DNA from 3 places in the Paenibacillus sp. Mc5Re-14 genome. Region 1 is predicted to be linked to each of the others. Evidence: riboswitches for the same ligand, from Rfam matches in the RefSeq annotation. Region 1 holds a riboswitch; each other region holds the start of a gene.
What was found. A riboswitch is a leader RNA that binds a small molecule or an ion and turns the genes downstream of it on or off. The one in region 1 is predicted to bind cyclic di-AMP.
Positions count from the first base shown of each region.

Region 1 (3,280 bases):
GCTGAATTGGACGAAAAGCAACAAACCCGTTGGAGTGTGAGTGTAACCAAGCTGTTGGAGACACTGCTTGGAAGTCTGTCATGGTGAGGTGTCTATAGATGCGGACTGTTTTAAAAGAAGGCTGGGCGCTAGTGCGCATACGCTTTTATATCGTTATCATTTTATTTTTGTATCGTCTGCTGTGGGGAGTATTTCTCTATCGGCTGGTACAGTCGGCCGTTGTCCCGCTGCTGCTGCGTTATCCTGATCAGAGCCAAAACGAGCTGGGAAAGACCTTGTTTTGGATGGAGGGCCAGATCGCTTTGATGGACAGCCGGGAAGTACACGTATATTTATGGATACTACTAGGGGCGACCGTATTGCGCGTCCTAATCACTCCCTTCATTAGAGCTGGCATATATCAAAGCCTGTATACCGATGCGTCTGAACCGCAAAGCCTGTCCTTCTTCAAGGGGATGAAACGTCACGGTATGTCATCTCTGTTGTATTACATCATCGAGTTGGGTTTGCTGCTGCTTCCCGCCTTCTGGGTGGTACCGAGACTCTATCCTATTGTAGCAGGAACGCTGCAATCTTCCTCTTACCTGTTGCATTTGTTGCCCTATGCCATTGGGTGGGTGGCTTACGGTTGGTTCATTCGGCAGTGCATCCTGTATATGCAACTGGGCACGGTCAGTGGTCATGCCATACTATCGTCCCTGCTCGCCTTCTTTCGCCAGCTTCTTCCGGCTGTAAGCGTATCTCTCTTGCTTGGTGCTTGTGTGCTGCTGGTCTTCGGTCTATTTGGCACCGTAGCGATGATTTGGACTGGTATGTTGGCGCTAATTCTCCAGCAATCGTATCATTTTGTTACCAGTCTGGTCAGGCTGTGGCATATCAGTTCGCAGTATCGTCTATGGCACATCGATATCTCCAGCAGAGGCTAATCCCTCTCTTTATGCTTTCTCCTGCATTTTTAGCTGTCGAAAAAACTTTTTTCTTTCCCGTGCAAACGGCACATAACTGAATACTGTTAACAGAATCTGTTCCTAGGGCGTTAGGAACAGATTTTTTTTGTAACTTTTTGCGATGAAACATTTGCCAAAGCCTGCTGTCTTTGTTACAATAATCGCAGTGAACTGATAGTAACAACTTTGTAATCTTTATTGTAACCTTTATCTTAAAAACATCGTTGTCGTGAATACTGCTCTCCAAGGTGCACATCTTAAGTTAAGCCTAATTCCTGGCACCTAGGAAGCGGGGGAACCAGTTTGGGTGAATTGATCTCGCAACAGAGTGGTCATAGGGGAACCTTCTACCGAATCCTTAAGCTAACCTCGCAGGCATTGGAAGGGGTATATTTTTTTTGAAGAAGAAGCTAACGATCGCAGCCATGGGTCTCGCCATTGCCTTTACATCTTTTACATTCGGTGGCAGCAGTGCATTTGCAGACTCTAAGATGGACCAGGTCATCCAAGATGCCAAAGGAACGAACTATAGAAGCGGAGGTACTACACTCGAGGGATTCGATTGCTCCGGCTTCACAATGTATGTATTCAACAAACTGGGAATTAAACTGCCGCATCAATCTGGATCACAATTCAAAATGGGAGCTTCTGTATCCCGCGATGAAATGAGACCAGGCGACCTGGTGTTCTTCAACACCACAGGAAGAGGCGTTTCCCATGTAGGTATCTTCGTAGGTGAAGGGAAATTCGCCCACTCCTCGACTTCACGTGGTGTAGTAGTTAGCTCACTGAACGAAAATTATTACGCTAACCGTTATGTCGGTGCAAAAAGAATTATGAGCACAGACGCTTACCATTCTGTAGCTTCAGATATTCCTGATGACGACAACGTAGAATAACTACCGCACAGCAAGCTAACCCTAGCCGCAATTTGATTCTGGCCGGAATCGAATTGCGGTTTTTTATGTCCACTACATCAGTAATTATTATCATTACTGACGAACTGACACCTCAAAAGGTTTCAGTTTTAGCGAACATCGTCGGTTTACCGCCACCGCTGGGGGAGCATATGAGCAGTAAATCCTTCTTATTGAATGTATACCCGACTTAGGTACGAAATAAACACGCTTGCCATTCTCCTACAACTTGTCTACAATCTGTGGTTAATGATTGAAGTACCTACATAAGGAGGAATGAAAAAGTGCCGGCCTCAATATCCAACTACCGGATTGTACCGATGGACGAGCATCAAGCGGCTGAAATCTGTGAGTGGCGCTATGATCCCCCCTACAACATATACGGCTGGCTTCCCTGGGAACAAATGAAGGCACTTGAAGTTGAATTTGGAAGTCCCACGCTTCGCCAAGAGCAATATGTTGCCGTACTGGACGAAGAGAATGAGCTGACGGGATTTGCTCAATATTTTCCTATGGTCGGTGTGACCCGGCTGGGTCTTGGAATGCATCCCGAAAGATGCGGACATGGCACAGGCTCCGATTTTGTCCGGGCCATTGCGGAGGAAGCCAGACGACGTCATCCACAGAATGAAATTGACCTAGAGGTTCTCACCTGGAATCAGCGGGCTATACGAGCCTACAAGGCAGCTGGATTTGAGCTGACGGATACCTATGAACGTCAGACTCCAGATGGCAGAAAACCGTTCTATTGTATGGTATATCGTCCTGAACAACAGAACCGGGTTCTATAAATAAGAGCGCCTTCGCTATACAACCGCGATGTTGTATAGCGAAGGCGCTCTTAATATATACAACAGATCATTATAAAATCAATGACTGCTGCGCATTTTTTCAAAAGCTTCATTATATTGTTGGGCTTCCTTAATATCTACGGCCATAATACCGCCATCGTCCCAAGAGGTCAAACGCAGAGTCACGGTCTTGTAATCAATCGTAATAAATGGATGGTGATTGAATGCCTCAGATATAGCGGCAACTTCATCCACGAATGCAATTCCCTTCATAAAACTGGAAAAATTATATTTCCGAACGATCCAACGTCCTTCCTCCAGTTCCCAGCCCTCCAGTTTCTCCAGATGCGCTTCAATCTCTTCTTGTGTAAAAGGCATGTTACGAACTCCTCCCCGTTTATACGGAAGCCTTTTAGCCGCTTACATGCGGCCAAAACTACGATATATTGGTGTACATATTACCACGGCCCCGTTGATAAATCCATAAGACGGCCTTTAAATCAAAGGGACCGACGTCAGCTCCTCATCTCCGATGAGTACATAGATCCGGTGCTGCTCCGGCTCATAAATCACAACGCCGCTGCCTACAGTGATTATGGGCTCCGTACCCAGTGCATAAAATAGG
Region 1 is NZ_CVPD01000001.1:2,357,511-2,360,790, forward strand. Features, by position in the region: gene BN1546_RS10780 (M1 family metallopeptidase) at 1-87, shown strand, start outside; gene BN1546_RS10785 (hypothetical protein) at 99-926, shown strand; cyclic di-AMP (ydaO/yuaA leader) riboswitch at 1,203-1,340, shown strand; gene BN1546_RS10790 (C40 family peptidase) at 1,346-1,846, shown strand; gene BN1546_RS10795 (GNAT family N-acetyltransferase) at 2,149-2,655, shown strand; gene BN1546_RS10800 (4a-hydroxytetrahydrobiopterin dehydratase) at 2,734-3,033, opposite strand; gene BN1546_RS10805 (hypothetical protein) at 3,151-3,280, opposite strand, start outside.

Region 2 (3,280 bases), 1.3 Mb from region 1:
ATTCCGATCAATGCCCAGCACCTCGCACCCCATATCCACCAATTGCAAAGCCAGGCTTGAGCCAAACCGTCCCAGGCCAATGACTACAAACTGCTGCGTTTTCATATCTACTCGAAAACTCCCTTACCCTATAATTATTTTACCTTCTGGATGACGATACAATTCCTTACCCTTTTTCGGTCCCAGTGCATAAGCTAGCGTGAGTGGACCCAGCCTGCCTGCAAACATCGTCAGAGTAATCACCAGCTTGCCTACAACTGACAAATCAGGTGTAAGCCCCATAGACAGCCCTACTGTACCAAATGCAGACACTGTCTCGAACAAGATCATTAGAAAATGATGATCTTCGGTTGCGGACAGAATCATCGTCACCCCAATCACGAACAGCAGCCCCAGCAAGGTAATGGTCAAAGCCTTATAAATTCGTGCCTGCGCAAGTCGGTACCGGAACAGCACAATATCTTCCCGTCCCCGCAGCATCGAAAACACCGCTCCAATGAGCAGGGCAAATGTAGTGGTCTTAATCCCGCCCCCAGTGGAGCCAGGCGAAGCTCCAATAAACATGAGTATGATGATAAAAAACTGCGTAGCCTGCCGCAAGCCTGCAATGTCCAGCGTGTTGGCACCTGCGGTACGTGGAGTAACGGACTGGAATAAAGAACCCAGCAGTTTACCACCCCAATCAAGCGAGCCAAGCGTCTTTGGATTCGTAAACTCAAATACAAAAATGACGAGCGTCCCGACGACAATCAGAGCAGCTGTCATGCTGAGTACCACCTTGGTATGTAAGGATAGTCTCTTACGCTTACGATAATCTGCCAGGTCTGACATCACTACAAAACCAATACCACCCGAAATAATGAGAAACATGGCTGTAAAATTAACAATCGGATCATATACATAACCTGTCAGGCTGCGAAATTCACCGAATAAATCAAAACCAGCATTATTAAACATGGAAATGGCATGCCAAATTCCAAAATAAATCGCCCTGCCGACAGGCATATCAAATGACCAGCGAATCGAAAAAATAGCTGCACATACTCCCTCAATCATCAGCGAGTACCATAGCACCTTGCGGATCAATCCAACAATTCCTTCGACAGAGGTCTGATTCATCGCTTCTTGCAAAATAAGGCGCTCCCGCAAGGAAATGCGACGTTTGAACACCAGCGCAATCAAGGTAGCCATGGTCATAAAGCCAAGACCACCGATCTGGATCAGCGCAACGATAACGATTTGACCAAAGGTTGTAAAAAAGAGCCCTGTATCCTTAACGACAAGCCCGGTTACACAGGTCGCGGACGCGGCAGTAAACAAAGCGTCTATAAACGCAAGTGGTCTTCCTGTTGTATTAGAGATGGGCAGCATTAACAATAAACTACCTATTAGAATGATAATGGCAAAGCCTGCAACGAATATCTGCGGTGGAGAAAGCCGAAGCCAGCGTGCATTGGGATTCATCTATTCATCACTTCTCTCCTAATCCTTAAAACTATAAAAACAGTGACTTAATACGGTGTAAGCCCGCTACGCGTTCCATTTATCTTCCGATCGTCGTTGCCCCTGATTTTTTTGATTTTCCAAACCTTAAGTAGCTATAATTAACATTCCCTGAATACAGGAAGAATGCATGTCAAACACTACTCGGCTCCCTGTGCTATTGGCGAGCAGCAGCGAAGGGGGCAGAATTGTTCTGAAGAAGCGAAGCGTTTGCCTTTATCTCCGGATTTTAACCATTAAAGGGTTTATACAATCAAAAAAAATCCGGGGATAACAGCAAACGGAAGAATAATCTGAACCCGCAGCGGTCTAACCAATCCAAACACTTTTATACACACAAAAAAAGACACCGGAAAACCGAGTGCCTGACTTGGTTCCTGCCCACAGCCTACGAGGTTAGCTGACGGATTCGGACAGCACAGTATGCCCTATTTACACTTCCGGTCCATCAGGATCGGCTGTAAAATTCACCCCAGTAACATGGTTCCCCCGTTTTCTCATAGAAATTCGGCTTAAATGTATATCATTACCCATATATTTCATAGGCATTGCCTCAAGATTATAATCCTTCTCTATCCAGATCACAAAATCGATTTCGCCGAAAAAACGTGAAATTGGCTTTAATTCGCGAATAGACATCGGTTAATCACAGCTTATCTAATTTTATTAAAACTTTAAAGTGCTTTCACTCTGTTTTCATGAATATCGCTGGTCTGTTGGCGGGAACCTGTGCAGTATGATATCTTTAATGGATGTTCTTATTTACAGATTAAGGAGGAAACTCATGAATCCTATCGGGAAACCGGTCGTGCTCACGGCCAACTTCAAAAAATTAGGCTTGCTGGGCGGGGTTGGCCTGATTTGCTTTTTTATCTTTCAATTGCTTATTCCCTCGCTTAGCAATCCAAGTCCGGAATCATTGATGAATGCAAAGGTCATCAGCAAACAAGAAGCGGTCATACACGCCCTGGACTTCGCCCGTTCCGAGTTGGGCTATACGGAATCACAGCCAGAGAAGCCCGTCGTAACCTATCAGGCTGAAACAGATTTGTACGGTTATTTATCCAGAGAAAAATTGGTTCAAGAGTACGATCGTACATGGAAAAAAAATTATCCATATGAAACCTTTCGGGTTGATTTGCCTGACTCCTCGGCGAAGGGCAAGCTGCAAATTCATGTGGATTTATCCACTGGGAAGGTCGTTAGCTTTAAACGGATCACCTCCAGCACCAATTACACACAGGCTGATGTTTCTACAGATGAACAAGCACGAAGCAGACTTGTACGTGTAGCTGAGGGTGACATGACGCTCGAAGCCAAGGAACAGGCTGCAGCAATATGGATCAAACGCTTTGGCTTTAAGCCATCTGAATTGAAGCTCGCGACCACTGAGGGGGAAGGTGGATTAAAATATACCGTGGACGGAAAGAAAATCGGCGCCTCGGTACTTACGCTGGCTTTTACTTTTGAAGACGGGGATGTTCGCTCGTTTACCCAAAGCTTTTCGGCCCCTTCGTCCTATACCGACTATGTTAAAAAGCAAACATACTGGGCGAATTGGATGACTTATGCGGGTTATGCCCTATTTAGCTTTGTCCTGAGCGTACTTGCCATTGTATATGCGTCACTCACCCGACGACATACTTCATTTGTGCGCGGTATTATTCTGTCCATTGTATACTTTATTGCTAGTATAGCTGGGACAATGAACATGCTGCCTTTATTGCAAGCTGAAGCAGGCAGTAAGGGCATGCTTATATTTCTTATGGTATTCCAG
Region 2 is NZ_CVPD01000001.1:3,637,376-3,640,655, reverse strand. Features, by position in the region: gene BN1546_RS16525 (potassium channel family protein) at 1-105, opposite strand, end outside; gene BN1546_RS16520 (TrkH family potassium uptake protein) at 124-1,464, opposite strand; cyclic di-AMP (ydaO/yuaA leader) riboswitch at 1,874-2,026, opposite strand; gene BN1546_RS16510 (CPBP family intramembrane glutamic endopeptidase) at 2,288-3,280, shown strand, end outside.
Region 2: it holds a riboswitch for cyclic di-AMP, as region 1 does, so the genes downstream of both, BN1546_RS16520 (TrkH family potassium uptake protein) here and BN1546_RS10790 (C40 family peptidase) in region 1, are expected to answer to the same signal.

Region 3 (3,280 bases), 2.9 Mb from region 1:
TCACCAGCATAATTTTAATAGGACAGGTACATAATAGCTGAGAGCACCACTAGGTACCACTGCACGGAAAGGGGGAATACAAATGCGGTACAGGGGAGTGTTGCCATGTTTAGCACTGTTACTAGCATTTTCAAGTTTTCCCGTTCACGCGGACACGCCTTCCAACATTGGAACGCCCCATCCCAAGGAAGCTGCTGTCGCTACTTCGGTATATCAAAGTAAAGATCGAGCTACTCCAACATTAGCGATGCTACGAAAAAAGCATGCGGACATTTTTAAAATGTGCGGCCCGCACACCCGCCAAATTGCCTTAACCTTTGATGATGTGCCCGATTCAAGGTATACGCCGCAGGTTTTGGACGTATTACACGCAAATGGTATCAAAGCTACCTTTTTTATCGTCGGCCACCGTGCGGAAAAGCATCCGGGGATCATACGCCGCATCATCCGTGAGGGTCATGCTATAGGAAACCATTCCTATACTCATCCGGATTTCAGGAAGGCCACACCAGAACGTTTTCGTCACCAGATTACAAAAACAGAACGCATTTTAGAAGCCAGCATAGGTTTTCGACCCAGATTGATACGACCACCCTATGGTGAAATCACGGAGCCTCAAATCCAGTGGGCACGTCGTCATGGGTACATGATCGTCAATTGGAATGTGGACTCTCTAGACTGGAAGGGATTAAGCAAAACACAAATTCAGCGCAACGTGATCCCGGCTACCGGACCTGGCTCCATTATTTTAATGCATGCAGGTGGAGGTCAAAGTTCCAACTTGCAAGGCACTGTCCAAGCTTTGCCGGGTCTAATCCACTCTCTAAAAGCTAAGGGCTACAAATTTGTCACTGTCCCCCGGCTACTTCACACATCGGAACGAAAATAACAGTACGTCTAAGCTTCAAATATACCAACAACGTAAAAAGGCTGCCTTAACGAGCAGAATGCTTCTGCTTGTAAGACAGCCTTTTTTAGCGATAAACGACCGGGCCTAATAAAAAGTCGTCCCAGTTATATGTTGTATGATAGATCAAGTTTACATAACTTATATTATGTTTAATTAAATCATACATAAGCACAATGCTATTTATCAATGACGTACAGTTTCACATTCTGGAAGCCGAAGTCGTTCACGAATGATTTATTGCCAGGGATAAAGATATCAATCCGCTTTCCGGTAATAGCACTGCCCTGATCACGGGCAACGGCCACAAAAGAATGGTTTGGCAATCCGGGATGGGAATAACCTGTAACTAGCACCTTTGTTCCCATAGGAATGACTTTCGGGTCTACCGCAATTGTACCTAGCTTAAGCGGATTGCCGTAATAATCGACCGCACCCCATTTGCCATTTTCATCAGCTGCGGCAGAATATGCTGTAGCTTTAACATCAACTACTTTACTGTAATTAAATGTTTTGCCCCATGCTTCAATTGTTGGCTTCTCATTCGCTGGTGCTTTCTCTGTAAGAAGCTGTGGCTTCGAATCCGAAGCCGCCTTTACACTTTTTTCGTCTGGCACTTTAATTTGCAGACCTGCATATATGTTGTTGGACGCAATATCCGGGTTAGCCTTCGTCAACTCATCTACTGATACCCCATAACGTTGAGCAAGCAAAAAGAAGGTATCGCCTTCTTTGGCAGTGTGAAGCGAAGCAGCATCTGCTACTCCAGCTGTCTGTGCCAGCCCTGCAATAGCTGCAGCAAGCACCGCAAATTTCATAGTTTTTCCAATATGTTTTAAATGTTTCAAAGATATGTACCTCCTCTGTTATGCCTGCGAAGTTAGCTGTCGGATTCGGACTCAGGAGAAGCCCTATGCTTGTGCAATTCACCCCTAGGCATATTCCACAACATCTTATGATGCATTGGAATCATTGCCGTTGTTACGTCCCCCGCACTTCCCATGGTTTGAGCCCAGCACCTGAGTATTTATTATCATTACTGCTGCCCCGGTAAGTTTTGGCTTACTGCATAATATCACAATTTTGTAACCTTATCTGCATGAAAATGTTGGTAACCTTGAATATCGTACTATACTCGTTACAATTTTGTCATTAAGAATCCGTTTTCTGTTACAAAAATATGGAGATATAGTGACAAAAAGAGAAAAGCCCTCCGTGAAACATCATCACGAGAGGGCTTTGTTAATATTTCATAAAAGCATTTTCTTACAGCACTTTAGCAAGAAAATCACGGGTACGGTCATGGCTTGGAGTACCGAATACTTGCTCAGGCGTACCTTGTTCTATAATTTGACCGTTGTCCATAAAGATGATTCGATCCCCTACCTCACGGGCAAAGCCCATTTCATGCGTCACGATCACCATCGTCATGCCGCCCTCAGCGAGCTTCTTCATCACGTCCAGAACCTCTCCAACCATTTCAGGGTCAAGGGCAGAAGTAGGCTCATCGAACAGCATTACGTGTGGCTGCATGGCCAAAGCACGTGCTATCGCAATACGTTGTTTTTGACCACCAGATAACTGGTTCGGGTAGGTATTCTTCTTATCCTCAAGACCCACGGTCCGCAGGAGCTCCAGCGCAATTTTCTCCGCTTCTTTCCCCGACTGCTTTTTCACCTGCGTTGGTGCAAGCGTCAGATTCTGCAGTATTGTTTTATGCGGAAACAGATTAAAATGCTGGAAAACCATCCCCATCTTCTCCCGAGTCGCATTAATATTATGACCACGGGCCGTAATCGGCTCACCCTCAAACAAAATTTCCCCTTCTGTTGGCTGTTCCAACAGATTCATACAACGCAAAAACGTACTTTTTCCTGAACCACTCGGGCCGATAATGACGACTACTTCACCTTTGGCGATATCTATATCAATGCCTTTTAAAATTTCATTCTTACCGAATGATTTACGCAGTTGTTTAACGGTGATCACTGGCTCTCAACTTCCTTTCCCATAAACCCAACAACTTAGATAAGCTGAATGTCATTACAAAATAAATAGCGGCTGCGATTACGAACGGACTCAAGCCTTCGTAGGTAATATTCTTAATGACCTGGGCTTGATACATAATATCCACCATCCCAATGGTCGAAATAATAGATGATTCTTTAATGATCGTAATGAACTCATTACCAATAGCAGGCAATATAGATTTAAATGCTTGCGGTAAAATGACATGACGCATTGCTTTGCCTCGTCCCATCCCGAGCGAGCGGGCAGCTTCCATCTGTCCACGGTCTACTGCCTGAATACCAGCACGGAAAATTTCAGCCAAATATGCCGAACTATTCAGAGACAACGTAATTATACCAGACT
Region 3 is NZ_CVPD01000001.1:5,248,741-5,252,020, reverse strand. Features, by position in the region: gene BN1546_RS23790 (polysaccharide deacetylase family protein) at 83-889, shown strand; gene BN1546_RS23785 (3D domain-containing protein) at 1,087-1,755, opposite strand; cyclic di-AMP (ydaO/yuaA leader) riboswitch at 1,762-1,930, opposite strand; gene BN1546_RS23780 (amino acid ABC transporter ATP-binding protein) at 2,174-2,896, opposite strand; gene BN1546_RS23775 (ABC transporter substrate-binding protein/permease) at 2,883-3,280, opposite strand, start outside.
Region 3: it holds a riboswitch for cyclic di-AMP, as region 1 does, so the genes downstream of both, BN1546_RS23785 (3D domain-containing protein) here and BN1546_RS10790 (C40 family peptidase) in region 1, are expected to answer to the same signal.